4 regions of the Agrobacterium sp. NPDC090283 genome follow, and region 3 is predicted to be linked to each of the others. Evidence: predicted binding sites of a transcription regulator. Region 3 holds the regulator's gene; each other region holds the start of a gene.

The links. The regulator PhoB, encoded in region 3, activates phosphate uptake and scavenging genes when phosphate is short. The targets are predictions, from matches to a motif close to TGTCATNNANCTGTCAT.
Region 1: the regulator PhoB is predicted to act here: its motif matches at 2,860-2,876, upstream of ACIQUH_RS13895 (DUF1045 domain-containing protein).
Region 2: the regulator PhoB is predicted to act here: its motif matches at 2,592-2,608, upstream of phnF (phosphonate metabolism transcriptional regulator PhnF).
Region 4: the regulator PhoB is predicted to act here: its motif matches at 1,974-1,990, upstream of phnF (phosphonate metabolism transcriptional regulator PhnF).

The regions. Positions count from the first base shown of each region.
Region 1 is NZ_JBIVYG010000008.1:128,896-136,152, forward strand. It holds gene ACIQUH_RS13880 (AraC family transcriptional regulator ligand-binding domain-containing protein) at 1-252, opposite strand, end outside; gene phnN (phosphonate metabolism protein/1,5-bisphosphokinase (PRPP-forming) PhnN) at 340-939, opposite strand; gene ACIQUH_RS13890 (alpha-D-ribose 1-methylphosphonate 5-triphosphate diphosphatase) at 936-2,072, opposite strand; gene ACIQUH_RS13895 (DUF1045 domain-containing protein) at 2,069-2,767, opposite strand; gene phnE (phosphonate ABC transporter, permease protein PhnE) at 3,045-4,394, opposite strand; gene phnE (phosphonate ABC transporter, permease protein PhnE) at 4,394-5,380, opposite strand; gene phnD (phosphonate ABC transporter substrate-binding protein) at 5,451-6,356, opposite strand; gene phnC (phosphonate ABC transporter ATP-binding protein) at 6,442-7,257, opposite strand, start outside.
Region 2 is NZ_JBIVYG010000005.1:129,901-137,157, reverse strand. It holds gene ACIQUH_RS09875 (metallophosphoesterase family protein) at 1-389, shown strand, start outside; gene ACIQUH_RS09870 (LacI family DNA-binding transcriptional regulator) at 423-1,409, opposite strand; gene ACIQUH_RS09865 (hypothetical protein) at 1,613-1,837, opposite strand; gene phnF (phosphonate metabolism transcriptional regulator PhnF) at 1,855-2,577, opposite strand; gene ACIQUH_RS09855 (HAD family hydrolase) at 2,684-3,403, shown strand; gene ACIQUH_RS09850 (pyridoxal 5'-phosphate synthase) at 3,400-4,080, shown strand; gene ACIQUH_RS09845 (ABC transporter ATP-binding protein) at 4,149-5,234, opposite strand; gene ACIQUH_RS09840 (carbohydrate ABC transporter permease) at 5,231-6,058, opposite strand; gene ACIQUH_RS09835 (carbohydrate ABC transporter permease) at 6,055-6,957, opposite strand; gene ACIQUH_RS09830 (ABC transporter substrate-binding protein) at 7,068-7,257, opposite strand, start outside.
Region 3 is NZ_JBIVYG010000034.1:4,614-11,870, reverse strand. It holds gene pstA (phosphate ABC transporter permease PstA) at 1-205, shown strand, start outside; gene pstB (phosphate ABC transporter ATP-binding protein PstB) at 220-1,035, shown strand; gene phoU (phosphate signaling complex protein PhoU) at 1,132-1,857, shown strand; gene phoB (phosphate regulon transcriptional regulator PhoB) at 1,888-2,571, shown strand; gene ACIQUH_RS27195 (GcrA family cell cycle regulator) at 2,953-3,486, opposite strand; gene ACIQUH_RS27190 (aspartate aminotransferase family protein) at 3,918-5,117, shown strand; gene argF (ornithine carbamoyltransferase) at 5,175-6,092, shown strand; gene ACIQUH_RS27180 (Hsp33 family molecular chaperone) at 6,334-7,257, shown strand, end outside.
Region 4 is NZ_JBIVYG010000009.1:53,797-61,053, reverse strand. It holds gene ACIQUH_RS14810 (carbon-phosphorus lyase complex subunit PhnI) at 1-128, opposite strand, end outside; gene phnH (phosphonate C-P lyase system protein PhnH) at 128-673, opposite strand; gene ACIQUH_RS14800 (phosphonate C-P lyase system protein PhnG) at 676-1,134, opposite strand; gene phnF (phosphonate metabolism transcriptional regulator PhnF) at 1,127-1,909, opposite strand; gene ACIQUH_RS14790 (PfkB family carbohydrate kinase) at 2,037-2,840, opposite strand; gene ACIQUH_RS14785 (FadR/GntR family transcriptional regulator) at 3,069-3,800, opposite strand; gene ACIQUH_RS14780 (FAD-binding and (Fe-S)-binding domain-containing protein) at 3,853-6,900, opposite strand; gene ACIQUH_RS14775 (SDR family NAD(P)-dependent oxidoreductase) at 6,998-7,257, shown strand, end outside.

The sequences.
Region 1 (7,257 bases), on a different contig from region 3:
GCCTGCGGGAAAGGCTGAGGCACATTGCAGACCGAAGGCATCGTCACCGGAAATCAGTGCGCAGGTTTCGAGCAGACGTGAAAATCTATCGAGGCTGATACGCTCCGTCAGGCTGCTGAATGTGGCTGGATCAATATTCAAGGCCTTGCAGATGGGAGCGATATCGATGCCCCGTGACCGGGCATAATTGCTGACGCCGGCAGCCAGACCGGCGACCACAGTTATCTCATCACTGACCCTTTTTTCGGGCATCCCTCGCCTTGGCGTACCATGTTTGGAAATTGTCGCCTGATGGTAAGCCTTGAAAGGGCGTTTGTCGAGCAGCCAGGCCGGGGGATTTTAAGCGCGGCCCACACCGGCGCTTTGCTCCAGCACCCGCATGATGGTTTGGCCGGCATCTTCGATTGCGCCGCTATTATCGACGGTTATGACATCGAAGTCCCCGACGACGGCCAGCGAGCTGCGTTCCAGCCGCCGGAGGATATCGTCCCGGCTTTCCCGCCCGCGTTGCTCCAGCCGCCTTGCCAGCACCTCCGGCCGCGCGACGATGTTCACGACCTTGAGACGGGAAAAGGCGGTGCCGAAATGGGGAAGTGCCGAGCGCGAGCCATTGGCGATGACCACGTCGCCCGCCTCGAGATGACGATAGACCGCAGCCGGGATGCCGTATTTCAGCCCATGTGCCTGCCAGGAGACCGCGAAGGCGCCCGCCTCTTCCAGCCGATTGAACTCATGTATCGAAACGGCATCGTGATTTTCACCGCCAGCATCGCCGCTGCGGGTAATGACACGGCGGGTGAAGTGAAAACCCGGCCGGCTGGAAAGCTGTGTCGCTGCATAGTCCATCAGCGTGTCCTTGCCGGCCCCGCTGGGGCCGACAATCACGATCATCGTGCCGGGCAATTGTTCGCGCCGGCTATCCTGCCCATCGCCGGTCATGCCACGCGCTTGCCCTGCCGCCAGACCGAACGGGCGACCGGCACACCATCCTCGCGATGAACCCGAACCAGATCGGCCCGCAGTCCCGTTGCGATACGACCACGGTCAACAAGGCCAACCGTCCGGGCGGGCGTGGCAGTGACCATGCGGAGCGCTTCCGGCAGAGAGATGGCTTCCACCTGATCGGCGAGCAGGAAGGGCGCGAAGAGCAGGCTGAACGGCACATAATCGGAAGAAAGAACATCCAGCACGCCGATCTCGGCCAAATCGCGGGCGGCGATATTGCCGGAATGGGATTTGCCGCGGACGATGTTCGGCGCACCCATCAGCACGCTCATGCCGGCGCTGTGCGAGGCCTTTGCAGCCTCGACGCTGGTGGGGAATTCCGCCAGTTTCACGCCGTGGCCGATCGCCTCGCCGACATGCGCTTCGGTGGCGTCGTCATGGCTTGCGACGGTGATGCCGCGTTCGGCGCAGCGGGCGGCCAGATAATCGCGGTGCTTGGCGGAAAATTCCGCCGAAGCAGCCTGCCGCCGCCGCACGAACTCGGCGAAAGCCTCGTCGCTCAAACCGCGCTTCTTCTGGTAATAGAAAATGTACTGATCCATCGATTGGAACTGGCGCTGACCCGGGGAGTGGTCCATCAACGAAATCAGCCGCACGCGGGGATCGGTTTCGAAGTCTTCGAAATGCTCCAGCACATCGGCGGAGGCGACCTCACAGCGCAGATGCAGCAGGTGGTCCGCACGCAGGCGGTTCTGGTCCGCCGCCGCCTCGATGGCGTCAGCCATTTCGCGCATTTCGCCCTTCTTGAAACCGCCATCCTCATCCGAGCCGAGCCGCAGGCAGTCGAATACGGTGGTGATGCCGGAGGCCGCGACCTGCGCGTCATGGGCCTGAATGGCGGCGATCTTGTCCCAGATAACGCCAGGGCGCGGCGAATAATGCTGCTCCAGATGGTCGGTGTGCAGTTCCACCAGGCCGGGGATCAGGAAGTCACCTTCGAGGTCTTCTCCGGTCTTGGAGGCGCCTTCGCTGATATCGGCGATCTTGCCGTCACGGATCAGGACGGAGCCCAGAATAATATCGTCTTCCAGAACGATACGGGCATTGGAAAGGGCGTGCTCGGTCATGGGTTCGCATCTTTCTTTGGTGGCTGGCCAAGGGGGTGCCAGCTATGAACGGTAAAGGGCGCGCCACGCGTTTCTTCAATGAACAAAGCGAGGCCGGAAATGCTGAGGGGCTGATCAACGAACTCGGAAAACCGCGCCGAAAGCACCTCGTGCATGGCGGGCTGATCGCTCTCGTCGATGCGGCCGGTCAGCGTCATGTGAAAACGGAAGTCATCCATCACATGCGGATAACCCCAGAGCGACAGATTTTGCCGCTGGCTCTCCGTCAGCATTTGTGGCCGCCGCCGGGCAATATCTGTCTCGGACAGGGGTGCGCGAAACCGGTCGAAATGATCGACGATCTCGGCGGCAAAATCCTGCAGCGGCTGGTAAATGCGGTCCGGAACCAGTGCGAAAAAAGGCCCGAGCGCACCGACGACGACGCGGGGAATTTCGAAGGCAGGCTGGCTGGCCGCGAAATCTTCGAAGGCCGCGAGCAGCTCCGCCTCGCTGTATTTTTCGGCAAGTTCGAAAGGCGCCTTCAGGGTGGCGTGGAAACCATAACGGCGGGGTTCTTCCGTCATCTCGGCATAGTCGTCGTGGTCGTCATGCAATGTGTCGGAAAATGCATTTCGGCCCAGCCAGCGCGACGCTGCTTCAGTCAGCGGATGATCCTTAGCCGGAGAAAAATAGATGGCGTAGCGCACGGCAAGCACTCTTCAGTGTCATGGGAAACCAGGGATGAGAAGCTATTTGGCGTGACTCGCCCGCTTCCCGCAAGGTCAGGAGTGCGAGGTAATTGGTTTCCGTGACAGAATGATGATGCCGAGGGAAAAAAGCGCATTCGAAATGCGGCAGAGTTCGCGAATGCGCTCCAATGGCAGATGGACGAGGCGAGGGGGATATGTTCGGCGTCCGTGAGGGCTCTGCAAATGCCCGAGGGGCGGGACAACAAATGCCGTTGTGGCTTTTATCATCCCGCTCTTTTTAGGCTTAGTGCTGTGTTTTACCGATCAGGCGCGAACGCAGGGAATTGGAGATGTGGTCGAACAGGAAAACGACAAAGAGGATGAGCAGAACCATATAGGCGACCTTGTCCCAGTCGGCATTCGTACCCATCGCCTCCAGCAGTTTCAGGCCGATGCCGCCGGCACCCACCGCACCGATGATGGTGGCGGAACGGGTGTTGCTTTCCCAGAAGTAGAGCGATTGCGAAATGAAGACCGGCAGAACCTGCGGCAACACGCCGAAGCGATTGACCGCAATCGGGGATGCACCGACCGACTTGACGCCCTCGCGCTGCTTGTCGTCCACATTTTCCAGTGCCTCGGCGTAGACTTTGCCAAGCGCGCCGGTATCGGTGAAGAAGATCGCGGCAATGCCGGGGATCGGTCCGGGGCCGAAACTGCGGGTGAAGAACAGCGCCCAGATCAGCATGTCGATGGAACGCAGGAAGTCGAACAGGCGCTTCATGCCCCAGTTTGCGGCCTTGTTGGCGGTGATGTTGCGGGCGGCGATGAAGGCGAGCGGCAGGGCAACGAGCGTGCCGAACAGCGTGCCCACAAATGCCATCACCAGCGTCTGCATCAGCTTGGAAAGAATATCGGCATGTTGCCAGACGCTGTTGTCGAGGAAATCATCGACCATATGGCCGATGTTGGAGCGTTCGGGATCGAGCCTTTCTCCCCAGAGCGCCAGCGCGGCAAGTTCGCCATAACCCTTGCCCCAGAATTCCGATTTGGTGTCGAACAGGAAGTTGGCCCATCCAAGGAAACGGCGCTGCACATAGACCTGGCTGGTGCGGATTTCCGCCTGGCCAGCAAAGCCGTAATGCACGAGAACCTTCTTGCCGTCCTGCTGGATTTCGTCGGGCAGGCCCTGCGGAGCGACCGCCGCATCGTCATTGATGATGACGGGGTAGTTCTTGCCGTCGACATAGACATCCACCCGGGTCGGGGTCACATCGAGGCGGTTTTGCGTACCGGCATAGACCACACTGTAGCCGCCGCCCGGCAGGGGCTGCAGCCAGTCGATCTTCGCATCGGCGGGATATTGCCCGCGGCTTGACCATTGCGGCTCAACCTTGCCGTCTTCAAAACGCAGGCGCGGCTGGGCGCGCCAGGAATACCAGTCCTGAATATAGCTCGAAGCGCGATCCCACCGCCCCTGCATGAAAGCCGGTCCGACATTGAAGAAGAAAAAGCAGCCGATGAGATAGGCGGTGACGGCAAGAAGGCCCACGAGCAGGCCATACCGTTGCATGAAACTGCGGTTGAATACGCCGGGATATGCAGCCGTCAGCCTCTCGCGGTCGGCGGTGTTGAGAATGAAGCTGGACGACATCAGGCCGCTCCCCGTCCGAATTCGAAGGATTGTTGGCCGATCAGCTTACGGCGCAGCCAGCTGGAAAACTGGTCGACGGCGATGATGGTGATCAGCAGAAGGATGATGATGGCATAGGTCTTCGACGCGTGATCGTTACCGATCGACAGGCGGAAGACCTCGCCGATGCCGCCGCCGCCCACAGCGCCGATGATGGTGGAGGCGCGCACGTTGATTTCGGCGCGCAGCAGCGCGTAGGACACGAAATTGGGCAGCACCTGCGGCACGATGGCGAAGCGCACCCGCTCCAGCCAGTTGGCACCAGCGGCGCGCAGGCCTTCATCCGGTTTCATGTCGGCATTTTCGACGACTTCGAAGAAGAGCTTGCCGAGCGCACCGATCGTATGAACCGAAATCGCAATGATGGCCGCGATCGGACCGATCGACAGGATGGCGGTCAGCAGTCCGGCGACGACGATTTCAGGAAAGGCGCGCAGCACTTCCATCACCCGGCGCACCACCCAGCGCACGAGGCCAGCGCCGACGAGATTGGTGGAGGCAAAGAAGCAGAGCACGAAGGCGAAACTCGTGCCGATGATTGTCGAGACCAGCGCGATATTGAGTGTGATGATCAGCTGGTAGATGAAATGCGGGATGTAGAAGCCGTCGGTGATGTAAACGCGATCCGCGACATAATTATATTTCAGCGAACCATCCGCATAGGGCGACGGCAGGTCGAACATCGCCCGGAAGATTTCCAGCGGACTATCGGGCACGAAGGTCTTCATGAAATCGAAGAAATAGGGCAGGCGCTCGAAGAATTTTCCCGAATTGGCCGCATTGGCGAAATTCAGGGAGGCGGCGAGGATGACGAGAAAGATCACGAGCGAAATGACGGTATAGATCCGCCGTGTCGCAAGCTGCTGTTGATAATGGCGCATGACCGTCCGGGACGATGCGCTCAACCCCTCGGATGAGAGGGTACCATTGTGCAGTGTGGTCGCCATGCCGCTTTTCCTTTATTGGCAAAAGCGGCGGCGCCGTGGGGCACCGCCGCTTCCGGATATGATCTGAGGATCAGCCGCCGATAACGGACTTACGGGCGTCGATGATCGTCTGGTAGAAGGACGGGTCGACCTTGATGTAGGCGGTGTTCTTGCCCTGGGTGAAGCCCTGGAAGCATGCGAGGTCCTTCTTCGGCAGTTCCATGAAGAAGTTTTCGACCTTCTGCTTCATCGCGTCGCCCAGCTTGTTGGTGACCATCAGCGGACCGTTCGGGATCAGCGGCGACTTCCAGACTTCGACGATATCGTCCATGTCGAGGTTGCCCTTCTTGACCATCTGGTAGAGGTTGCCGGCGGTGTAGCCTTCTTCCCACTTGCCAACGCCCGAACCGAAGGTGGTGCCAACGTCGAACTTCTTGTCGAGAACGGCGAGAACGAGGTTCTCATGGCCGCCGCCGAAGCCGGTTTCGGAGAAGTATTCCTTGACCGGAACGCCGGTTTCCTTCGGGATAGCCACGTTCGGAACGAGGAAGCCGGAGGTGGAGTCAGGGTCGGCGAAGCCGATCTTCTTGCCCTTGGCGTCAGCCAGCGTCTTGATGCCGCTGTCCTTGCGGGCAACCATGATCGTGTAATAACCGGTCGAACCATCGGCGCCAGCCGTGGTCAGGATCGGGTCAACGGCCTTCGGATCGGCCAGAGCGATCTTGGCGTAGGAGGATGCGCCCATGGAAGCGATGTCGATGGTGCCGCCGAGCAGGCCCTGGATGACGCCGTTATAGTCCGGCGACGGGAAAACCTGAACTTCGGAAACGCCGGTTGCAGCCTTGAGGCCATCGGCAACGCACTTGGTGTTGCGGATCTGGTCGGCTTCGTTTTCGGAACCGTCGAGACCGATGCGCAGAACCTTGACGTCCTGAGCCATGGCGGAACCGGCCAGAACGCCAAGGGCGACTGCCGAAAGAAGGACTTTCTTCAACATGGACTTTCTCCTGTTTCCCGGCGAGCCGGAGTTTGTTGTGAAGTGTCGGCCCTTGACGCGGGCGCAAACGATGCTGAGCGGTTCCTCAGAGCCCGGCGAGAGCGAGCGGTTCGGGACCGGCAGATTGTTGCACCGGACGCGCGGCAAGCTGCGCGCCGGGAATATTGATGCTGGTCGAGGTCATGGTCTCATCGATGCCGGAGCCTTGAGAATCGGTTCCGTAAATCTCGGTGACGGCGGCAGCCGTCAGCTCCGCAGGCGTCCCGTCGAAGACGACGCGGCCCTGAGACATGCCGATGATGCGTTCGCAATAATTGCGTGCCGTATCCAGCGTGTGCAGGTTGGTGATGACGGTGATGCCTTCGCGCTCGTTGATGTCGCGCAACGCGTCCATCACGATCTTGGCATTGAGGGGATCGAGCGAGGCGATCGGCTCATCGGCCAGCACCATCTTCGGGGACTGCATCAGCGCACGCGCAATGGCGACACGCTGCTGCTGGCCGCCGGAAAGCGTGCCTGCTGCCTGCATGGCCACATGCTCGATACCGAGCCGCTCCAGCGCGGCAATCGCCATCAGCCGCTCTTCATGGGTGAAGATGTTGAAGAGGCTGAGCGCCGTCGAACGGTGGTTGAGGCGGCCGAGCATGACATTGGTGAGCACGTCGAGGCGGGGCACCAGATTGAACTGCTGGAAGATCATGGCGCAGTCGCGCTGCCAGTTGCGCAGCGCCGCACCCTTCAGCGACGATACTTCCGTGTCGTTGAAATGAATGGAACCCGAGGAGGGATCGACGAGGCGGTTGATCATGCGCAGCAGCGTCGATTTTCCCGCACCGGAGCGCCCGATCACGCCGACCATCTGACCCTGCGGTATCTCGACATCAACGGAATCGACCGCAGT
Region 2 (7,257 bases), on a different contig from region 3:
TCACCAGGGAATGGCCAGCCGAGGTCGTCGCGGCAATCGCCGACAAGAGCATTCGGAACGTTCTCGGCCTGCTTGGACAAAAAGGCCTATCCTCGTCCGACGATGCTGTCCTGTCCTTAGAGCTGCCGATGTTCGAGCTGATTGCCGACTGGTATTGCCTGCGCCAGGGCGCAGGTCTTGCGCTGCCGCATATCGCGCCGCACCGGCTTTCCCTTTATCGAATGCTGGCGGAGCGCTTCGGTCGCGCGCCGGATCATCACGATGGTTCGGTGGAGAGTTTTCTCGAAATCTTCTTCGGAGCCCTCGGCCTGTTTCTTGAACGTGCCGAGAGCAGCCCGGGCGATCTGACGCTTCGGCTTGCACCGCGGCACGAACGCGTTGCGGTTTGAACGGAGGATGCCGGCGGATGGACGTGGAAGCGTCTAGCGCGCGGTGATGCGCTCCACCATCGAGACGGGTACGACCTGAAGTCGGGTTTCCGGCTCATCGCTATCGAGCGCGGTCAAAACCTTCTCGGTCAACGCGTCGAAGGATTGGGCAACGGTGGTTAGCTGGTAGCTTTTCCAGCTGGCCTGCGGAATATCGTCGAAACCGACAATCGATATGTCTTCCGGCACCCGACGGCCCATTTCCAGCCGCGCTGCATCCATGAAGCCGAGCGCCAGCAGATCGGTCACGCAGAAGGCGCCGTCTATCGTTTTGTCGGTCAGCAACTCGCGGCCGGCCTGATAACCGCTGTCATAGCTCGTCGGTCCGCCGGACCATGGAACGACCTCGATGCCTTCGATGGTCATGCGCTGGGTGAAGGCGCTGGCGCGGCGCAACTGGGCCGGCGTCTGGCTGCCGCTGGAAACGACCGCGACCTTTTTGCACTTTGCCTCCACAAGCCGCATGGCGGCAAGCTCGGCACCGCGGGAATCGTCGCTCAGCACCATGTTCGTATCGGTGCGGTCAAGACGCTGATTGATGAGGATGAGGCGCACACCATTGGCGATGCATTCGTCGACGATCGAGGCCGGCGGCTCGCCGGAGAGAACGACGATAGCCTGGGCGCGGAACTCGAAGAGCCGTTCGATCAGCGGAGCGATGTCCTTGCGCGCATCCGCCGCATTCAGCAGCAGGCATTGCAGGCCGCGACGCAGAAGCCCGATGCTCAGCAGATCGAGCTGCTTTGAAATGAAGGGAGAGCTGAGATTGGCGCCGACGACCCCGATGAGGTTGGAACGGTCATTGTTGAGGCCCTGCGCCAGACGGTTGACGCGGTAGCCGAGTTCCTGTGCGGCTTTCAGCACCTTGCGCCGGACGGCCTTCGATACGCTGCCGCCGGGTGTGAAGGTACGCGAGACGGCGGAGCGCGAAACCCCGGCCCTTTTCGCCACCTCTTCGGCTGTCACGAACCCTCTCGCCATTCAACTCCCCCGTTGCGAAATCCTATGCCTGATATCACAGGTCGCACGGCGTCGCCTATGCCGATCGAAACATTTGCGCGGGAGACGCTCCTGCAGGCCACCTTCCGCGCCCCTGCGACCACCGCTCGCCGTAGCATCATCTCTTCAAGAACCGCTGAACCGGGCGGGTTCAGAGGAACTGCAGCCGGAACTGCTATCCACGCCTAGTCCTCGCGTTTGAGGGCGTCGACTGCGGCTTCGGCGCGCGCGGCGGCTTCCCTTGCTTCACGCGCGGCATCGGCAGCTGCTTCAGGGTCGGAGGAGGAGCCGTCATAACCGCCCATGGCGCGCTCCCCTATACCGATGTGAAAATCCTTCAGCTGGAAAGCGGCGAATGCCAGAAGGCCGGCAGCGGCAACAAAAAGGCATGTCTTCATGCGCAGGTTCATTTGCGTTTCCCTGCGCCTCAATCGGTGATGTGCAATTCGATTGCCTGTGACGAAAAGCAGCCGATGAAGCAGGATATCGGGTTTCCGTCCGCGGCCCGGTCGATTGCGGTGTAGGCGAGCACCGGCAGCGATTTCGACGATTTGAGGAAATAATGTTCGTGAGGAGCTGGCAGCCGTGCGACGACGATTGTTTTTGCACGTTGATAGTCAACCACGCCGAACCGTTTCAGTGTTTCGCTGATCGATCCCAGCTCTTCGAAAATCTCCGGAAAGCCGGAAAACCGTGTCGCACAACAAAAGCGGGTGCCGATGCCGATGGGGTGACCATTGGCGTAAGCGCCGATTTGCAGGGCGAGCAGCGGTGCTTTTATGCCAAGACCGAGAGCTGCTGCGACATCTTCCGTCGCCGGTTCAAGCCACCAGCGCAGCAATTTGCGGTCCGGACGCGCATTCACGGCTTCAAGATTGCGGTCGAAATGGACCCGGCGGCCAACGACGTAAGGAATCGGCGCGTCGCTGACGAAGGTGCCGCTGCCATGCAGAATACGGAGCAGTCCTTCTTCTTCCAGTGAGGCCAGCGCGCGGCGCGCCGTCATCCGGTTGACCTTGAATTCCCGGGCGATGTCCTGGCTGGAGGGAATTTTTTCGCCGGGTTTCAACTCTCCCTGTTCGATCCGCCCGCGCAACGCGGCGGCGACCTGCCGCCATAAAGATTTTGTTTCTGATGTTGCATTGTCCATGCGCGGCGTCCGGTTGTCTTGCAGATGTCACATGAATGAGGTTAAAGGTATATACCTCTTTGCAGTGGTATATTCTATTTAAAACTCATCCGTTTCGGTTGTCCGCATGATTACCAGTATTTCGCCTGATCGCTACATTGTTTGGGATTTTGAGGGCACTCTTGCCGTCCGTAGAGGACGTTATACCGGCGCGCTGGAGACAGCCGCGGGAATGGTCGATCCCGCCTTTCTCGGCATGGCCGACAATATCCGCCCGTTCTTGTCCGGCGCGTTTCCCTGGCATCGGGCGGAACTCGCACATGCCTTCGCGGGGGACGCGGAAGCGTGGTGGCGTGCCATTCTCACCGCAGCCGAAGCGGCGCTCGTGGCGCTGGGCATGGACCGAGGCATGGCGGCGGAGGTCGCAAAACATTCGCGCGGGATCTATCTCGATCCCGTCGGCTGGGAAGTCGATCCGCAGGCCATGCCTGTGCTTGATCAATTATCCACTGCCGGCTGGCGCCATGTGATCCTGTCTAATTTTGCGCCGGAACTACCGTCGCTGGTGAAAAACATCGGCCTCTCCAGCTGCATGGATCATGTTTTTTCCTCTGGCCTGATCGGCCTTGAGAAGCCATCGGCCGCGCTTTTTCATCATGTGGCCGGAGTGCTCGCACCGCATCGTGCTTGCTGGATGATTGGCGACAATCCCCATGCCGACATTGCCGGCGGCCGGGCCGCCGGTCTCTCGACCATCTTGGTGCGACCTGAAGGCCCGGGGCCCGGACTTTCGGTCGCCGAGCTTTCCGCCATTCCCGCCATCATTTTAGAGGAGAACCGACCATGACATGTTCCGAGGCCATTACCCTGTCGATGAAAGACAGGTTGCGCCAAATCCCGTCGCTGAAAGCGCCGCTTCCGGAGTGCGATCCGCTTGCGCTGCCCGATACACCACAGGACGCTTTTGCCCTGTGGCTGGACGATGCCCTCAATGCCGGTATCCGCGAGCCGCACGCCATGACCTTGTCCACGGTGGACGAGAACGGCTGGCCCGATGCCCGCATGCTGATCCTGAAAAACCTTGACGAGCGCGGCTGGCATTTTGCCATAAAGGCTGAGAGCCCCAAGGGGCGGCAGATCGAAAACAGGTCGCACGTCGCTTTGACCTTCTACTGGTCGGCGCTCGGACGGCAGGTTCGCCTGCGTGGCCCCGCAATCATGCTTTCCGACGGTGAATGCGCGGAAGATTTTCTCGACCGCCCCGTCAGCTCGCGGGCCAGCGCCATCGCCTCGCGGCAAAGCGAAATTCTCGAAGCGGGCGAGGGCCTCGAAAGCCGCATGGCCGAGGCGCAGGCCCTCATCGCGGCCAATCCGGATTATGTGTCCCCGGGATGGCGTGTCTATGCCGTTGCGCCCGTTGTCGCGGAGTTCTGGCAGGGGGCATCCGACCGCAATCACAAGCGGCTGCGATATGGTCTTGTCGGGGATAATCCGACGTGGGAAAGGTCCCTTCTCTGGCCGTGAAACCAACCCGGACCGTCGCGACGGTTCCTGATCCTGCCGATGGTCCGGGCGCCTCATTTGGCTCAGGCTTACCGGTTCAGGAGGGCAACACCCGTTTCCTCATCGAACAAATGCATATCGGATGGGTCAATGTCGAGGCCGATCATTTCACCGGCTTTGACCGCGCTGCGTCCCTGCACCGCGATGACCAGTTCGGTGGATGTTGCCGTTGTGAGGAAGGTCGCCGAACCGGTCGTTTCCACAGCGGAGACAGGCAGCGTCAATGCTGCCCCGACTGCCGTTGCCGGCCGGATATGTTCCGGCCTGATGCCGACGATTACATTTTTACCGGGAGGCAGGGAGACAGGGTTCCTGACCGACTGCTGCGGCTCGTCTTCATCGAACCGTAACTGAAGGGAAGCGCCATCCGGGCTGACGGTCGCCGGAATGAAATTCATCGCCGGCGAGCCGATGAAGCCTGCAACGAAACGATTGACGGGGCGGTCGTATAATTCCAGCGGCGTTCCCTGCTGTTCGATGACACCGTCACGCATGACGACGACATGATCGGCCATGGTCATCGCCTCGATCTGGTCATGGGTGACATAGACCGAGGTGGCATGCAGGCGATCGTGCAGCGCGCGGATTTCCTTGCGCATATGAACGCGCAGTGCGGCATCGAGGTTGGAAAGCGGCTCATCGAACAGGAAGGCCTGCGGATTGCGGATGATTGCCCGGCTCATGGCCACGCGCTGACGCTGGCCGCCGGAGAGTTCACGCGGATAACGCTTCATCAGCTTGGAAAGACCGGTCGTGGCCGCAACCTCTTCCGCCGCCTTGCGGGCCTCGGCCTTGGCAACGCCGCGCATGCGCAGCGAATAGGTGAGGTTTTCCTCCACCGTCATATGCGGGTAGAGCGCATAGGACTGGAACACCATGGCCACATCGCGCTTGCGCGGCGGCACGCCGTTCATGAGCGTGCCGGCAATGCGCATGTCGCCGGCCGATATGGTTTCAAGGCCCGCGAGCGAACGCAAAAGCGTGGATTTGCCGCAGCCGGAAGGGCCGACAAGTGCGACGAAGGTGCCCTTCTCGATGGAAAGGTTGATGTTCTTCAGCGCATGGAAGGCGCCGTAATATTTGTTGACGCCGGAAAGTTCGATCTGAAGGGTCATTTGAGCGCTCCTGATGTCAGGCCGGAAACGATGCGGCGCTGCAAGAGAATGAAGAGGGCGAGAATGGGCGTCACATACATGGTCGCATAGGCCATGATGTTGTTCCATTCGCTGGTATTGGGGCCCATGAAGGAGTTGAGACCGACGCTGGCGGGCTGCAGTTCCGCCGCCTGGATCATCGATTTCGAATAGACGAACTCACCGAAGGCCTGCATGAAGATGAGGATGGCGCTGACGATTATGCCGTTTCTGGCAAGCGGCAGCACGATGTTGAAGAAGGCGCCGACTCGGGAATTGCCATCCACCAGCGCCGCCTCTTCCAGCTCCTGCGGCACCGCCATGAAGGTGGCGCGCACCAGCACGACAAAGAAGGGCATGCTTTTGGCCGCAATGGCGAGGACGACCGACAGGCGCGGATAATCCAGAAGCCCGAATTGCGAGAAACCGACGAAGATCGGCGTGATCATCAGCGATGCCGGCAGAACCTGCAGCATGAGGATGAGGAACAGGCCGATATCCAACCAGACATTGCGATACCGCGCCAGAACATAGGCACAGCCGACGCCGAGAATGGTGATCAGAAACACCGCGCTCGACGCGATCAGCACCGAATTCCACAGGTAGCGCCCCATATTGCGGCTGTTCCAGACATAGGCATAGGTCTGCCATTGCGGATCGCTGGGCCAGAAGGATGGCGGATTGGCGAACATTTCCGAGCCGCTTTTGAGCGATGTCAGATACATCCAGTAAAGCGGGAAGAGGTAGATGATGGCGAGAACGATGGCGATTGCCAGCATCAGGCGATTGCGGTTGGTGGTGCTCATCCGCGCACCTCATGCCGTGTCGAGCGCACATAAACGACGGATGCCAGCATGACGAAAACGATCATGATGACGGATATCGTTGCGCCCTTGCCGAAATCATATTGCCGGAACGACAGATCCCAGGCCCAATATTGCGCCACGTTGGAGCTGTTATTGGGTCCGCCATCGGTAATGGCGGCGAAAAGATCGAATTGCTGCAAGGTGAAGATCAACCCGAGCGAAACGATCGCGCCGATGGTGGAGCGCATCATTGGCAGGGTGATGGTGTAGAAGCGCTGCCAGGCATTGGCGCCATCAAGCTCCGCCGCTTCGTAAAGATCACCCGGAATGGAGGCGAGGCCGACGGAAAGCAGGATCATGTTGAAGGAGGTGCCGAGCCAGATATTGGCGATGACGACGGCCCAGAGCGAAAAATTCGCATCCGAACGCCAGAAGATATTGCCCGATATCAGGCCGCTTTCCCGCAGGAAGAAATTCAGGACGCCGAAATCGCCCGAGAGAATCCAGTTCCAGATGGCGCCGACGACGAGGCCGGGCATGACCCAGGATACGAGGAACAGGCCGCGCAGCCAGGTTGCGCCGGGAAAATTCACCCAGAAGAATAGCGCGAGGCCAAAGCCGATGGCGAACTGCCCGGCAATGGAAGCGACGACAAAGGTGACCGTGTTCATGAGAATGGGCAATGTTTCAGGCTGCCGGAACAGATCGACATAATTCTTGAAGCCGACGAAGGGGCGCACGAAGGTGCCCAGGCTGAACATGTCGACTTCCTGAAAGCTCATGACAATGTTGTAGAGCAGCGGCAGACCCGCCATGACGAACAGGAAACCCAAGGGCAGGGCGACAAGGACGATGTCGAAACCGCGACCGTCACTGACGCTGGAAAACAGTTTTTTCATGAAACATCCTCGCAAGCTCCGCTTGGGGCCGCCGCCGCTTGTCGCGGCAGGCAGCCCCACCGGGAGGAACCCCTTGAGTGGAGGCCGGAGAAACCCGGCCGCCTGCCGGATCAGCCTTCGACCAGCTTTATCTTTTCAGCGGCCTGATCGAGCGCGGCTTTCGGCGTCATCTGCCCCGACAGTGCACCCTGGATGGCGTCCTGAATCGCCTTGGAAATCTTCGGCCATTCGGGTGAGGGGCCGCGCGGCTGCGCATATTTCAGCTGCTCCACGAAGGTCTTCAGCGCCTCATCCTTCAGC
Region 3 (7,257 bases):
CATGGTGGCATTCGTCGCGAACTACCCGACAACGCCGATGGATCCGTCCACGGCCCTGCCGGTGCAGATTTACATGTGGGCGAACGAAGCCGAGCGCGCCTTTGTCGAAAGGACATCTGGCGCTATCATCATCCTGCTTTTGTTCCTCATCGTCATGAATGTTGGCGCAATCCTGTTGCGTCGCCGCTTCGAACGGCGCTGGTAGAGGGAGCTTGAGCAATGAACATGTTGTCGGAAGCAGCAGTTGAAAAGGCGCTGGACAAGAAAATGAATGAAGTCTCATACAAGATGATCGGCAAGGACGTTTCGGTTTATTACGGCGAAAAGCGCGCGCTTTACGACGTGAACCTCAACGTTCGGGAAAATACGGTGACGGCGCTGATCGGCCCGTCCGGCTGCGGTAAATCCACCTTCCTGCGTACCCTGAACCGTATGAATGATACGATCGACGGCTGCCGGGTCACCGGCAAGATCACGCTCGACACCGACGATATTTACGATCAGCAGATCGATGTCGTGGAACTGCGCGCCCGTGTCGGCATGGTGTTCCAGAAGCCGAACCCCTTTCCGAAGTCGATCTACGAGAATATTTCCTACGGCCCGCGCATCCACGGTCTCGCCCGCAACAAGGCGGATATGGATCAGATCGTCGAGCAGAGCCTGCAGAAGGCGGGTCTCTGGAACGAGGTGAAGGATCGTCTGCACGAATCCGGCACCGGCCTTTCCGGTGGTCAGCAGCAGCGTCTGTGCATTGCCCGCGCGGTTGCCGTCAGCCCGGAAGTGATCCTGATGGACGAGCCCTGCTCGGCGCTGGACCCGATTGCGACCGCAAAGGTCGAGGAGCTGATCCACGAGCTGCGCACCAATTATACGATCGTCATCGTCACGCACTCCATGCAGCAGGCGGCCCGTGTTTCCCAGCGCACGGCCATGTTCCATCTTGGCCATCTTGTCGAGGAAAACGAAACCGACAAGATGTTCACCAATCCCGACGACCAGCGCACGCAGGACTACATCATGGGCCGCTTCGGCTGATCCCGGCCGGCGCTTTATCGAAACCGAACAAGACTGGTGCCTCTGCCGTGCCCGCTTCCGGGCACGCGCATGCGGGCCGAGCCGGAGGACTAGACCATGACACAGACAACAACCCATTCGCATATCGTTTCCGTCTATGACGATGAATTGAAGTTTCTGACGCGCCGCATCGCGGAAATGGGCGGTCTTGCGGAACAGATGTGCGCCGACGCCGTGCGTGCGCTCGTCAATTCCGATGCCGCGCTTGCGCAGAAGGTCATTTCCGACGATACGATCCTCGACCATTCCGAGCGGGAGATCGGCGACAAGGCCATCGTCACCATCGCCAGACGCCAGCCGATGGCGGCCGATCTTCGCGAGATCATCGGCACCCTGCGTATCGCCGGCGACCTCGAGCGCGTCGGTGATCTCGGTAAGAACACCGCCAAGCGCGTCATCGCGGTTGCCGGAACCGGCGTGCCGCGCAAGCTCGCCCGCGGCATCGAGCATCTGTCGGAGCTGGCACTGGTGCAGCTCAAGGAAGTCCTTGACGTCTATTCCACACGTTCCGCCGAGAAGGCCAATGCCATCCGCGAGCGCGACGAAGAAATCGACGCCATGTATACGTCGCTCTTCCGCGAGCTTCTGACCTACATGATGGAAGATCCGCGCAACATCACCACCTGCACGCATCTTCTTTTCTGCGCCAAGAACATCGAGCGTATCGGCGACCACGCCACCAATATCGCCGAGACGATCTATTACATGACCACCGGCAGCCAGCCGGAGGGCGAGCGTCCGAAGGACGACAGTTCCAACACGCTCGGTTCGGTGACCGAGTAACAGACAAGCAGCGGCTTGCGGAGTTAGCATATGGTGCCCAAGATTGCAGTTGTGGAAGACGAGGAAGCGCTGAGCGTCCTGCTTCGTTACAATCTCGAGGCTGAGGGATATGACGTCGACACGATACCCCGTGGCGACGAGGCGGAAATCAGGCTGCAGGAGCGTATTCCGGATCTTCTCATCCTGGACTGGATGTTGCCCGGCGTTTCCGGCATCGAACTGTGCCGGCGGCTTAGAATGCGGCCGGAAACCGAACGCCTGCCCATCATCATGCTGACGGCGCGCGGCGAGGAAAGCGAACGGGTTCGTGGCCTTGCCACCGGTGCCGACGATTATGTCGTCAAGCCGTTCTCGACGCCGGAACTCATGGCCCGCGTCAAGGCCATGCTGCGCCGGGCTCGTCCCGAGGTTCTGTCTTCGGTGCTGAAATGCGGTGATATCGAACTGGATCGCGAGACCCATCGCGTTCACCGCAAAAGCCGCGAAGTGCGCCTCGGTCCGACGGAGTTCCGGCTGCTGGAATTCCTGATGACCTCTCCGGGCCGGGTATTCTCCCGCTCGCAATTGCTGGACGGCGTCTGGGGCCACGATATCTATGTGGATGAGCGTACCGTCGACGTGCATGTCGGGCGTCTGCGCAAGGCGCTCAATTTTTCGCATATGCAGGATGTCATCCGCACCGTGCGCGGCGCCGGATATTCGATGGAAGCCTGAGCAAAACCGAAACCGATGGTTTCACTTAGGATAATTCCCCAAAAATCAGAAGGCCCGGGACCGGAATGGTGTCGGGCCTTTCGATTTTGAGCCTTCCGCAAATGCGGCACCCCTGTCATTCTTGAGGGTGATGGACGTCCGCTGAAATCCGGATTGCGCAGTGAAGCCTCTCAGGAGGAAGGATGCGGCACGCCGCCGACGAATTCAGAGCATTTGCAGTAAGGGACGCGTCGCGGTTTGCGTCCGCAGATTGCGCAAGAACAAGGATTGGAGCGCCTCTTAAACAATGCGTGCTGCAAGGCGGAGCCGCCTTGAATTTCGCCATAAAAAAACGGGCCCGAAGGCCCGTAGTTTTTGAGTGTCGAATGCGTGCCGCAACACTCAAGCCTTGCGACGCTCGCTTACCGGCTGGTAGGCGAGCTTTGCATGGAACTTGCAATAGGGCGAAGATTCCAGTGCTTCACAACCGCAGAAATGGAAATCGTCTTTCAAGGGGTCGCCAACCGGCCACTTGCAGGTGCGTTCCGTCAGTTCCGTCAGCGTCAGGCGACGGGAAATTGGCGTAACGACGTTCTTGGAAGGAACGTATTCGAGAACTTCGGCGGTCTCGATATCGATCTCCTCGTGCAGCGCCGTTGCCGCGTTGGAGCGGTTCAAGGCCCGCGCGGGGGCTGCGCTGACGCGGTTTGCGAAATTCGTCGCGCGTGGGGCGGGGGCGGCAGCGCGCTTGGGCGCGGAACGCGCCGAAGTGACCGGGCCGCCGGCCTTCACGCGGCCAGGCAGGTTAAGGCGATGGACCTTGCCGATCACGGCATTGCGGCTGACGCCGCCCAGCTGCGCCGCTATCTGGCTGGCGCTAAGCCCCTCGGACCACAATTTCTTGAGTTTTTCGACCCGCTCGTCTGTCCAGTTCATGCCGCTTCTCCGCTCGTCGCGTATAATGTCGGCAGAATCCCTCTCCGTCTCGCGGGCGTGCCGCGAGCGTGGTTTCCGCCGGATTTTTGGTGACTAGTTCCGCCGCAATGCAGTCTAGTAATTAGCGATTAACCTAGTGCCAGCCTGACTCCGTGGCAAGAGTCGCGGGAATCATCTGGAATCGATTTTCCGGTTTTCCCCAACTTGCTGGCGAGTTGAGTCTGAAAGGCAACACCTTGGGCCTCGCCGTCCGCCTCCTACTAGTGCTTGAGAAGCCCGGGAAACGCGGACTTTTGTTGACATCGGCAGGCGAAGTGACAATAGTGCCCCTGCCGCCGCGAGGCGGCATTTTTGATTTTCAGGCAAGGGATAACCCCGAAAGCCTATTGACAACCGTCTGACAGCGCATCCGCGCAAGGAGTGATACAGCCATGGCCGAAGCCGCCGCGCCATTGTTCGATACGTTTGCAAGAGCCCCCCTGCGCTTCGAGCGAGGCGAGGGCGTCTGGCTGTTCACGGAAAGCGGCGAACGATATCTGGATTTTGCAGCCGGTGTCGCGGTCAACTCGCTGGGCCACGCCCATCCGCACCTCGTGGAAGCGATCAAGACCCAGGCCGAGAAGGTCTGGCACGTTTCGAACCTTTATGAAGTACCGGGCCAGGAAAAGCTTGCAAAGCGCCTGACGGAAGCGACATTCGCGGACAAGGTCTTCTTCACCAATTCCGGCGCGGAAGCGCTGGAATGCGCGATCAAGACCGCGCGCCGTTATCATTATTCCAAGGGACATCCGGAAAAGTTCCGGATTATCACCTTCGAAGGCGCCTTTCATGGCCGTACGCTGGCGACGATCGCCGCCGGTGGTCAGCAGAAATATCTCGAAGGTTTCGGTCCCAAGGTCGAGGGTTTCGACCAGGTGCCCTTCGGTGATGTCGATGCGCTGAAGGCCGCGATCACGGCTGAGACGGCCGCGCTTCTGATCGAGCCCATTCAGGGCGAAGGCGGCATTCGCGCGCCCAGCAAGGAATTTCTGCAGCTGCTGCGGTCGCTCTGCGACGAGCATGGCATGCTGCTGATTTTCGATGAGGTGCAGACCGGTGTCGGCCGCACGGGCAAGCTCTTCGCCTATGAGCAGACGGGTGTTGCGCCCGATATCATGGCGGTTGCCAAGGGTATTGGCGGCGGTTTCCCGCTCGGCGCGTGCCTTGCGACGGCGGATGCCGCTTCCGGCATGACGGCAGGCGTGCATGGCACCACCTATGGCGGCAACCCGCTGGCCATGGCTGTTGGCAATGCGGTGCTCGATGTCGTCCTCTCCGAGGGCTTTCTGGAAAAGGTTCGTGATGTCGCGCTGGTCTTCCGCCAGGGCCTTGCCTCGCTGAAGGATCGTTATCCTGATGTCATCGAGGAAATTCGCGGCGAAGGCCTGCTTCTCGGCATCAAGGCCAAGGTTCCATCGGGCGAACTGCTGCAGGCCATGCGCACCGAGCATCTGCTGGGCGTGCCGGCGGGCGATAACGTCATCCGTCTTCTGCCGCCGCTCGTCACCACGGCGGAAGAGGCCCGCGAGGGTCTGGCACGCGTGGAAGCGGCCGCCGCCTCCCTGACAGCGAAACAGGCGAAAATCGCCTGAGGAAACAATAAAGGGCGGGCCTCTTCCCCGAGGCTCGCGAGCATGGGACAGTTTGAAATGGCTTCACCTAAACATTTTCTCGACCTGTCGGCCGTCAGCTCGCAGGACCTGCGGGCAATTCTCGACGATGCCCGGGCGCGCAAGGCCGCCACCAAGGCCGGAACGGCGGAAAAGCCGCTTGCCGGCAAGATGCTGGCAATGATCTTCGAAAAACCTTCGACCCGCACCCGCGTCTCCTTCGATGTCGGCATGCGCCAGCTCGGTGGCGAGACGCTTTTCCTCTCTGGTACTGAAATGCAGCTCGGTCGCGCCGAGACGATCGGCGATACGGCCAAGGTCCTGTCGCGTTATGTCGACGCCATCATGATCCGCACGACGGATCATTCGCGCCTGCTGGAGCTTGCCGAACATGCGACGGTGCCGGTCATCAACGCCCTGACGGATGACACGCATCCCTGCCAGATCATGGCTGACATCATGACCTTCGAGGAACATCGCGGCCCCGTCAAAGGCAAGACCATTGCCTGGACGGGTGACGGCAACAACGTCCTGCATTCCTTCGTGGAAGGCTCAGCCCGTTTCGGTTACCGCATGACGATGGCCGTGCCGATGGGCTCCGAACCCCATGACAAGTTCCTGAACTGGGCGCGCAACAATGGCGGCGAGATCATGCTGTGCCATGATGCCGACAAGGCCGTTGCGGGTGCGGACTGCGTCGTCACCGATACCTGGGTGTCCATGAACCAGGAACACAAGGCGCGCGGCCACAACATCTTCCAGCCCTATCAGGTGAATGAAACCCTGATGGCGAAGGCGGAAAAAGACGCGCTGTTCATGCATTGCCTGCCGGCGCACCGCGGGGAGGAAGTGACGGATGCCGTGATCGACGGTCCGCAATCCGTGGTCTTCGACGAGGCGGAAAACCGCCTCCACGCGCAGAAGTCCATCATCGCATGGTGCATGGGCGTCCTCTGACCAGGATCCCCCGGTCTGATACGCGTCAGGCCGGGTGCTTGAACTTGGCGGCATAGATTACCATCTGTGGGACTTCGAAGAGGCTCGTCGGTTTTGCTGGCGGGCCATCGTCACGATTTGCACGTTTTTCCCCGGAAGCGGTTTCTCTTCCCGGGTCTCTGTGCGACAAGCGGAAAAAGCACATTTTAAAAGCCGGACTTTTGGACGGTAGCGGCGCCACGGCTGCGCCAGGGAGTATGACATGGCAGATGTAACGGTTGAACTGGACGATCTCGATTTTGCTGGCGACGACAAGGTTGTGCCCTTTCAGGTCGAAGGTCTGGATGTGCGCGGCCGCGCCGTACAGGTGGGTCCGCTGCTGAACGCCATCCTCGAGCGGCACGACTATCCCGCGGCGGTCGCCCGCCTGTTGGCGGAAGCGACCGTTCTGACGGCGCTGATCGGCACGTCCCTCAAGTTTTCCGGCAAGCTGACCGTCCAGACCAAGGGTGACGGACCGGTTGACCTGTTGGTCGCGGATTTCACCGCGCCGGAAAGCATGCGCGCTTATGCCCGTTTCGATGAGGAGCGGCTGGCGGAGGCGATTGCGGCGGGGGCGACGTCGCCGGAGCAATTGCTCGGCAACGGCATTCTGGCCTTCACGATCGATCAGGGTGCGGGCATGCAGCCTTATCAGGGCATCGTGCCGCTCGATGGCTCCTCGCTGGAAGACATTGCCGGGGTTTATTTCCGCCAGTCGGAACAGCTTCCCACTCGCGTGCGGCTGGGCGTTGCCGAGTTCTTCGACCGTGATGGCGAAGGCAAGCCGCGTCATGGCTGGCGCGCGGGCGGCGTTATCGCGCAGTTCCTGCCGCAGGCCCCCGAGCGGCTGCGTATGCGCGACCTGCATGGCGGCGATGGCGATGAAGGCGGTCACGAGGTGCAGGAGGATGATGCCTGGACGGAAGCCGTCACGCTGCTGAACACGGTGGATACCGACGAGTTGACCGATCCGCAGGTGCCGGTGGAACGCCTTCTCTTCAGGCTTTTCCATGAGAGCGGCGTGCGTATCTATGATCCTCAGGCGGTTTTCGACCGTTGCAGCTGCTCGCGGGACAAGATCAAGGGCGTGCTGTCAGGCTTCACTGCCGAGGAGATCAAGGCGAGCGAGGAAGACGGCGCCATT
Region 4 (7,257 bases), on a different contig from region 3:
ATCAGATAAGGCAGACCTTGTCTGACGGCATCGATACGGGCGCGGGTGATCGGGCCGAGATCGTCGCGGAACAGGTTTTCGGCCTGTTCGATGGCGCGTTCGCCGCCACGGGTTGCTACATAGGCCATCAGAGCACCTCGATTTTCGTGGAACGGGGCAGACCGACCAGCCGGTCGGCATCGACGAGATAGAGATCCCAGCCGAGCGGATAGCGGATCGCCTTTTCGCGCATCGCCCAGAAGGACGGGTCGATGCCGCCGATTTCGATCGTCAGCGACCCCTTGATGCCGGGGCCGGTAAGGCGAAGGGCCTGGCCGGAACCGATCCTGGCCGGCGCAAACAGCGTCGCGGCTTCGTCCGGATAGGCAAGCGAACCGCTGCGCAGCGCCGACAGCGCCTCGACCTCGGCTGCGCAGCCGAGCGGGGCGAAGACATATTCGGCCCTGTCGAGGAGAGCGCGGTGAGCGCCGGTGTCGGCGAGCCGCCGGTCGAGCGCGGCGTCATCGGCAACGTAGAAGGTGCATTCGCGGTCGAGCAGGCTTTCGGCCAGCGTCTCGAAGCCGGCGAAGGGCAGGGTGCGGATGAGGCCGGGGCGGCCGAGCGCCCACATCAGCGCGTCGAATGCCGCATTGGTGCGGCTGTCGTCGGCGGTCGGGGTCAGGGAGAGCGACATGGTCAGAAGGTCTCCATCTGCACGCGGGTCGCCTCGACCTTTTTCAGCCGTTCGCGGTCGGTTTCCTCCTGGTGGCGGCTTTCGGCATCCAGAAGTTCGAGGATCGGGCCGGGCCGGTGCTCGGCGGCGATGGCCGCGTCGATGACGGCCATCGCCATCGCATGTTCGAGATCGCGGCCGGTGACGGCGCCGTAACCTTCGACATCGCGCTCCGGCACACGGATATGCGCTTCCGCCACCAGAACCTCGCCGAGATGGAAGGCGGTGTTGCGCACCGTATCCATGAAGGGCAGCATGGCGAGCCCGGTGCGGTTGGCGACGACGGAAACAGCGCCGAGATCGGTCAATAGGGTCTCGGCGCAGGCCTTGATGGTTTCGGGGCGGCTTGCCGCCAGAATGTCGAGCGCCTGCCCATGGGTATAGGCCGCGATGACCGGCTCGCCGGTCGCAACGTCAGTCATTGGTCTTCCTCTCTGCGGGTATTGCCGTTGCCCGGCTTCCGGGCGCTTCATCGTTATCGATGACGAACTGCATTCTCTCGCCGGCCCAGACCACTTCGGAATAGGCGATCGGCCGGCCTTGCATGTCGACGTCGACCTTCTGGGTGACGAGGACCGGCTGTTCCGGGGATTGCGCCAGAAGCCGGGCTTCCTCGGCGATCGGCAGGCGGGTCAAAATGGTGGTGGCTTGGCGCATATAGTCCGGAATGCCGAATTCCCGATAGATTTCGGTGATCGAGGCGCCGATGCGGCGACGCGCCGGCATGTCCGGAAAGCGCTCGACCGGATAATAGCTTCGGCCGACCGTTATCGGCACGTCGTCGGCAAAGCTGCGCCGCAGGATCATATAGACCTTCGAGCCTTCCAGAATGCGCAGCGCCGCGGCGACGACCGGCGGGACGGCAATCTCCATCTCGTCGATCGGCTGGCCGGAAGGGACGCGCCCCTGTTCCTTCAGGTTGCGGCTGAAACGCGTGCGCCTGGCGATCGCATAGCGGATGACCGACTGTTCCTCGACAAAAGTGCCGCGACCCTGTTCGACCCGCACCTTGCCGGCCGCCGCAAGTTCGGCGATGGCACGCCGCACCGTGTGCCGGCCGACGCCGAAGCGCCGCATGATCTCCAGTTCGGTCGGCAGCTGGCTGCGCGGCGCCAGGACCCCGGACGCGATGTCCCGGCTGATCTGCTTTTCGATGGATTGCCACTGGCCCCATTTGGGGCGTTCGGTCTGCACCATGGCCAGCCTATATGTTCGGACGACTTCAAATTCATTCGGATGAATGTGCTTATAGCTGGCCTCAATGACAGTCGTATGTCCGAATGGGCATTTGCCGGGATTTCTAACGGCGGGCGCTTGCCGCAGTTCAGCCGCTCGTGCGGCGCAACCAGTCGGCGGTCTGGCGGCTGGCCCGGGTTGCAGCGGAAGCTGCGGTCTCACCATCGAGCAGGGCATGGAGGAAAGCGCCGCTGAAGCGGTCGCCGGCGCCGATCGTGTTTTTGACATGGACGGTTGGCGCCGGAGCGACTTCAACGACGTTACGTCCGTCGAACAGGGTGACCGGGCGGGGGCCGTCGGTCAGCACCAGCATTTTCAACCGCGGACCCGCGATCGCCCGGGCGCGCCGCCAGGCGATCTCGATCCCGTCGTCCGCATCGTGGCGCGACGAGATGACGTAGTCGGCGGGGCGAGGTGTGGCCGGGCGCAGCGGCAGTTGCGAGATGATGAGCGGTATCGTATCGAGCTCCGCGACGAGGCCGGCGTCGAGATTGAGCGCGTTGAGATAGGCCGCATCGCCGCTGAATGGAGCGCTGGCCGCAAACAATGGACTGCTGCGATCCCCGCAATAGAGGATCGTTCGCTCGCCGTTCGGTTCGAGCAGGATTTCCAGCGGTCTGGTTTCGCCGGGATGCAGCGCCACCTGCCGCGTGTCGAAACCCATTTCCTGAAGCACCTTGAGTGCGCGGAGGCCGTGTTCGTCCTGCATCAGCCGATTGACGAAGGCGACTTCGGCGCCAAGCTCGAGAAGCTGGCAGCCGGTGAAAAAGCCACCGCCGCCAAGATGGATTTCGCGTGAGGAAAACCGCAGCCGCCCGCCCGCAACCAGCGGATCGTCGAGCTGCCAGATGCGGTCGTGGTTGACCGAGCCGATGACGATCACGTGATACATGCTTGCCTTATCTTTCGTCGATACCGCGAATTTTCCGCTACTGAAAGGAACGATAGACACCCCATTTTACGGAGGCATGACGGATATTTGAGCAAGTATAGCCATTGAAAGCGGACAGGCCGAAAGCTACCGAACATTCGACGGGTCATCTCATTGATTGTGACTTTCTGATCAACGAGACGATGAAAAAGACGGCGATCGGCCCGGCGCGAACTTGAACGGTTCACCTTAGTCCGTGGTTAAGGCGCTTGCTGGTTCATCCAGCATTGTTCGGTATCGATTGAGGCTCTCTTCAAGATGTGCCGCAATTGCGTTCTTTGCAGCCTTCGCATCGCCCTGCGTTATAGCAGAAAGGATAGAGGCGTGTTCCTTGTTTATTTTCTTGAGATAGGCTTGGTAAGCTCGCGATGATTGGCGATGTTTCAACACGAGTTCGAAGTTGATACTCTCCATCACCGCTTCCAGAAAACTTGGAAAATGAGGGTTTCGCGTTGCTCTGGCAATTGCAAGGTGGAACTCGAAATCTGCACGTGCTTCGATTTCGGCGTCGTCAGTTTCAAGGGCGTCGAGATGATCATAGGCTCGCGCGATTTCGGCCAAAGCTTCCGGCGTCCTGCGGGTTGCCGCGAGTGCTGCAGCCTGCATCTCAACACCGAGCCGCAGTTCGAGTATTTGCATCGCGGAGCGGATATCGTCGATCCGGTTGATCTCGAAGTTCAGTGTCTTTGCGTCTTTTTCCGTAACAAATACACCAGCACCCTGTCTGGCAGTGACCCGGCCGCCGACTTTAAGCGACATGAGGGCTTCGCGAATGACGGTGCGCGACACCCCGAACTCCTCGCAGAGCTGAGCGCTTGATGGTATCTTTTCTCCCGCAGAATAAAGCCCCGAATCGATGCGTTCGCTGAGCTTTGCAACAACGATTTCTGCGAGATTGCCGCGTTGCGTGATAATCGACAAAAGATGCCCCGTCTTGTTATGGAGTTGGATTTATCACATATCACATATCATTCTACTTGGCGACGCCCGGTTTGAGAAGGTCGCACAATGTCTCCAAGGGATGAGGGAGACGCTTTTGGTCGATTTCTTTTGCCTGTGAGCGGCAGGAATAACCGGTTGCCATTGTTACGATCTCGTCCGAACGGGCAATTTCCGCCGACCAGCTCATCCCGTACAGCTTCTCGGATGTGCTGCGGTTGCGTAGCTCATGTCCGAATGTTCCAGCCATACCGCAACAGCCTGTGTTTGCAATCTGCAGATCGACGCCGACTGCTTTGAAAACGGTCTGCCATTGCATCAGCGAGGAAGGCGCATTGGTGCGCTCCGTACAGTGCGGCAGCAGCTTGAGCTGCTTGCTTATCTTTACTTCCTGGGTGGCATCCATCGGCCTCGACATATTCGCCAGCCACTCCTGTGGCAGGAGCACGGGCGGTATGTTGCTTTGGCTGTCTGCTTCCCTGTATTCGCTCCGGAAGGCGAGCGTCATGGACGGATCGAGGCCAACCAGCGGAACACCGGTTGCGGCAAGGCGATCGAGTTCGCCTGCGGTTTTTGACGCGGCTCTCTTAAACCGATCCAGATAGCCGTGGACATGCAACGCCTTGCCGTTCGTCAGGGGCGGTGAGAGAAGAGGCGTAAAGCCAAGCAATCGGGCAACCTCTATTGCGGCAACGCCCACCGATGGATCGAAATAGGCTGTGAATGCATCGGCAACGAAGATAACGAGGCGTTCTCGCTGGTTCAGGGGCAACGCGTCAATCCGGTCAGCCTGTGCGACGTCGACCCCCATGCGCGCTGCCAGGCGCGGAAGAGGTAAACGTGCCAGACCAGGAAGCGCTGTGAGGCCTGCCAGTCTCATTGTGGCGCGACCGAACGAGCTGCCAACAGCGAGATTATAAATCGGCCGGAATCTTGCCATGAGAGGCAACATGGTTTCGATACTGGCGACAAGCGGATCTTTTAACGGTCGCAGGTACCTGCCGTAATAGAGGTTCAGGAACTTCGAGCGGAAAGCAGGCACGCTGACCTTGACCGGACATTGGCCGGCGCATGCTTTGCAGGCAAGACAGGTATCCATGGCTTGCCTGACTTCGTGCGAGAAGTCGGAACCGTTGACGGGGTTGAGCGTATTGACGGCGCGTCTGACGAATCCCAGTGTCCTGCCAGATTTGCTTAGTTTTGCAGCTTCCCGTCTGGGGTCGATGCCCCGTTCGGCAAGAAGCCGCAGCCATTCGCGCATCAAAGCTGCGCGGCCTTTGGGCGAGTAGATACGATTTCGTGTCGCTTTATAGGAAGGACACATCGGGCTCGACACATCGAAGTCGAAACACGCACCGTTTCCATTGCAGTAGGCGGCATTGTCAAAGGCGGCGCGGATTTCATTTCCAATCGCCTTGTCGACGGAGCCGCGCAGAGGCACCTCGTCTATCTTCAAAAGCGGTTCGTCGTCTGGCGTTGCGATCTTACCGTGGTTGAGGCGGTTCGCCGGATCAAACGCTCGTTTGATGTCCTGCAGACGCGGGTAAAGATCGCCGAAAAACTCTGGAACGTATTCGGAACGGACCCCTTTGCCGTGTTCACCCCACAGGACTCCGCCATGCTTGCGGGTGAGGGCAACGACGGCGTCGGTGATCTCACGGATGAGCGGCACATGGTCGTCGCGCGTCAGGTCAAGGGCAGGCCGAACATGAAGGACCCCTGCGTCAACGTGACCGAACATGCCGTAGGAAAGGCCAGCTCCGTCAAGAAGCGCGCGGAACTCTCTGATATAGGCCGCGAGGTTTTCGGGCGGAACCGCAGTGTCTTCGACGAAGGCAACGGGGCGAACTGGTCCGTCGACATTGCCTAGAAGGCCAACGGCGCGCTTGCGCATGCTCCAGATCGCTTCAACATCGGCTGGAGCAGCGGCGATCGTGTACCCTCCGCTGCCGATGTCTGCCGCATGCGACAATGCAGACGTTACGCCCTGCACTTTAAGTTCCAGCTCTGCCGGATCGTCGGCCAGTACTTCGACGATGTTGATGCCGTTTGTCGAGTGACTTGCATCATCAGGGAAAAACCGGGCAATGCCATTCCAGACAATGTCACCTTTCGCTAGGCCGAGTACTTTCTCGTCGATGGTCTCGACCGAAGCTACGCTTAGTGCGGTGAGGCGCCGGGCGTCCTCCAGTGCGGCATTGAAATCGGCATATCGGATATTCACGAGTGCTGAATGTTTCGGAATTGGCAGCAGATTGAGTTCGATCTCGGCGATAATGGCCAGCGTGCCCTCTGACCCGCAAAGGATGGCATTGAGATCGAAGCGTCCATCGTCGCGACGGATGTGCGCCAGGTCATATCCTGTCATATATCGATTAAGACGGGGAAATACGTTTTTGATCCTGTCACCGTCGTCTCGAGCGATGCGATCAACCGTGCGATGGATGTCACCGATGCGATCGGTACGGGCTTTGACTTTGGCAAGCGAAACATCGTCGAGTGGACGGGACCACCAGTCCGTTGCGTCGCTGAGGATCACTCTAAGCCCGAGAACGTGATTGCTTGTCTTTCCGTAGAGGCACGATCCCTGACCGCAGGCGTCGGTCGATACCATGCCGCCGATTGTCGCTCGATTGGAGGTGGAAAGTTCCGGTGCGAAGAACAGGCCATGTTCCCTAAGCGCGAGATTGAGCTGGTCTTTTACGACGCCGGCCTCTACACGCGCGGTCCGGCGCATGGGATCAATCTCTAAAATCCTGTTCATGTGCCGCGAACAGTCCACGACAAGCCCGGTTGTCAACGATTGACCGTTTGTCCCCGTGCCGCCTCCACGCGGTGCAAGACGCAGGCTCTCGAAACGCGTCTCGGAAAGGACGCGCATAAGGATCTTTATGTCTTCCGCATCCTTCGGGAACACCACTGCCGATGGTTCGCGCTGATAAATCGAATTGTCCGTCGAAAAGACAGTGCGCGCTGCGGCGCTGGCATCTGCGTCGCCGGAGAACCCTGCCTCTACGAGACGTTCAAAAAAACCGGGAGTGCCGGCGCAATGGATATCGCTCGTCTGCAGCCTAGGGATCATTGGTTTTCGCAGAAAAATTTACTTGAGGTTCGATTAACTTGGCATATAAGTGATAACATACAAATAAAATGGCGCAACTGAAATGCAGAGGTGGAACGTGAAAGATCAGACAGCAGTCATCGTGGGCGGAGCTTCGGGTCTCGGCCTGACAACGGCAAAGCTCATGGCGTCTCACGGTGTTGCCAGAATTGGCCTCATCGATCGAAATGCGGAGTTGCTCGCGTCTTCGGCGGACACTTTGCGGGGTCTCGGTGTGGAAGTCGCAACTTCGGTTGCGGATATTTCCAGATCCGAGACCGCTCACCGGGGCTTCAATGAGATTGCGGAGAGGCTGGGCAGGATACATTGCCTTATCAA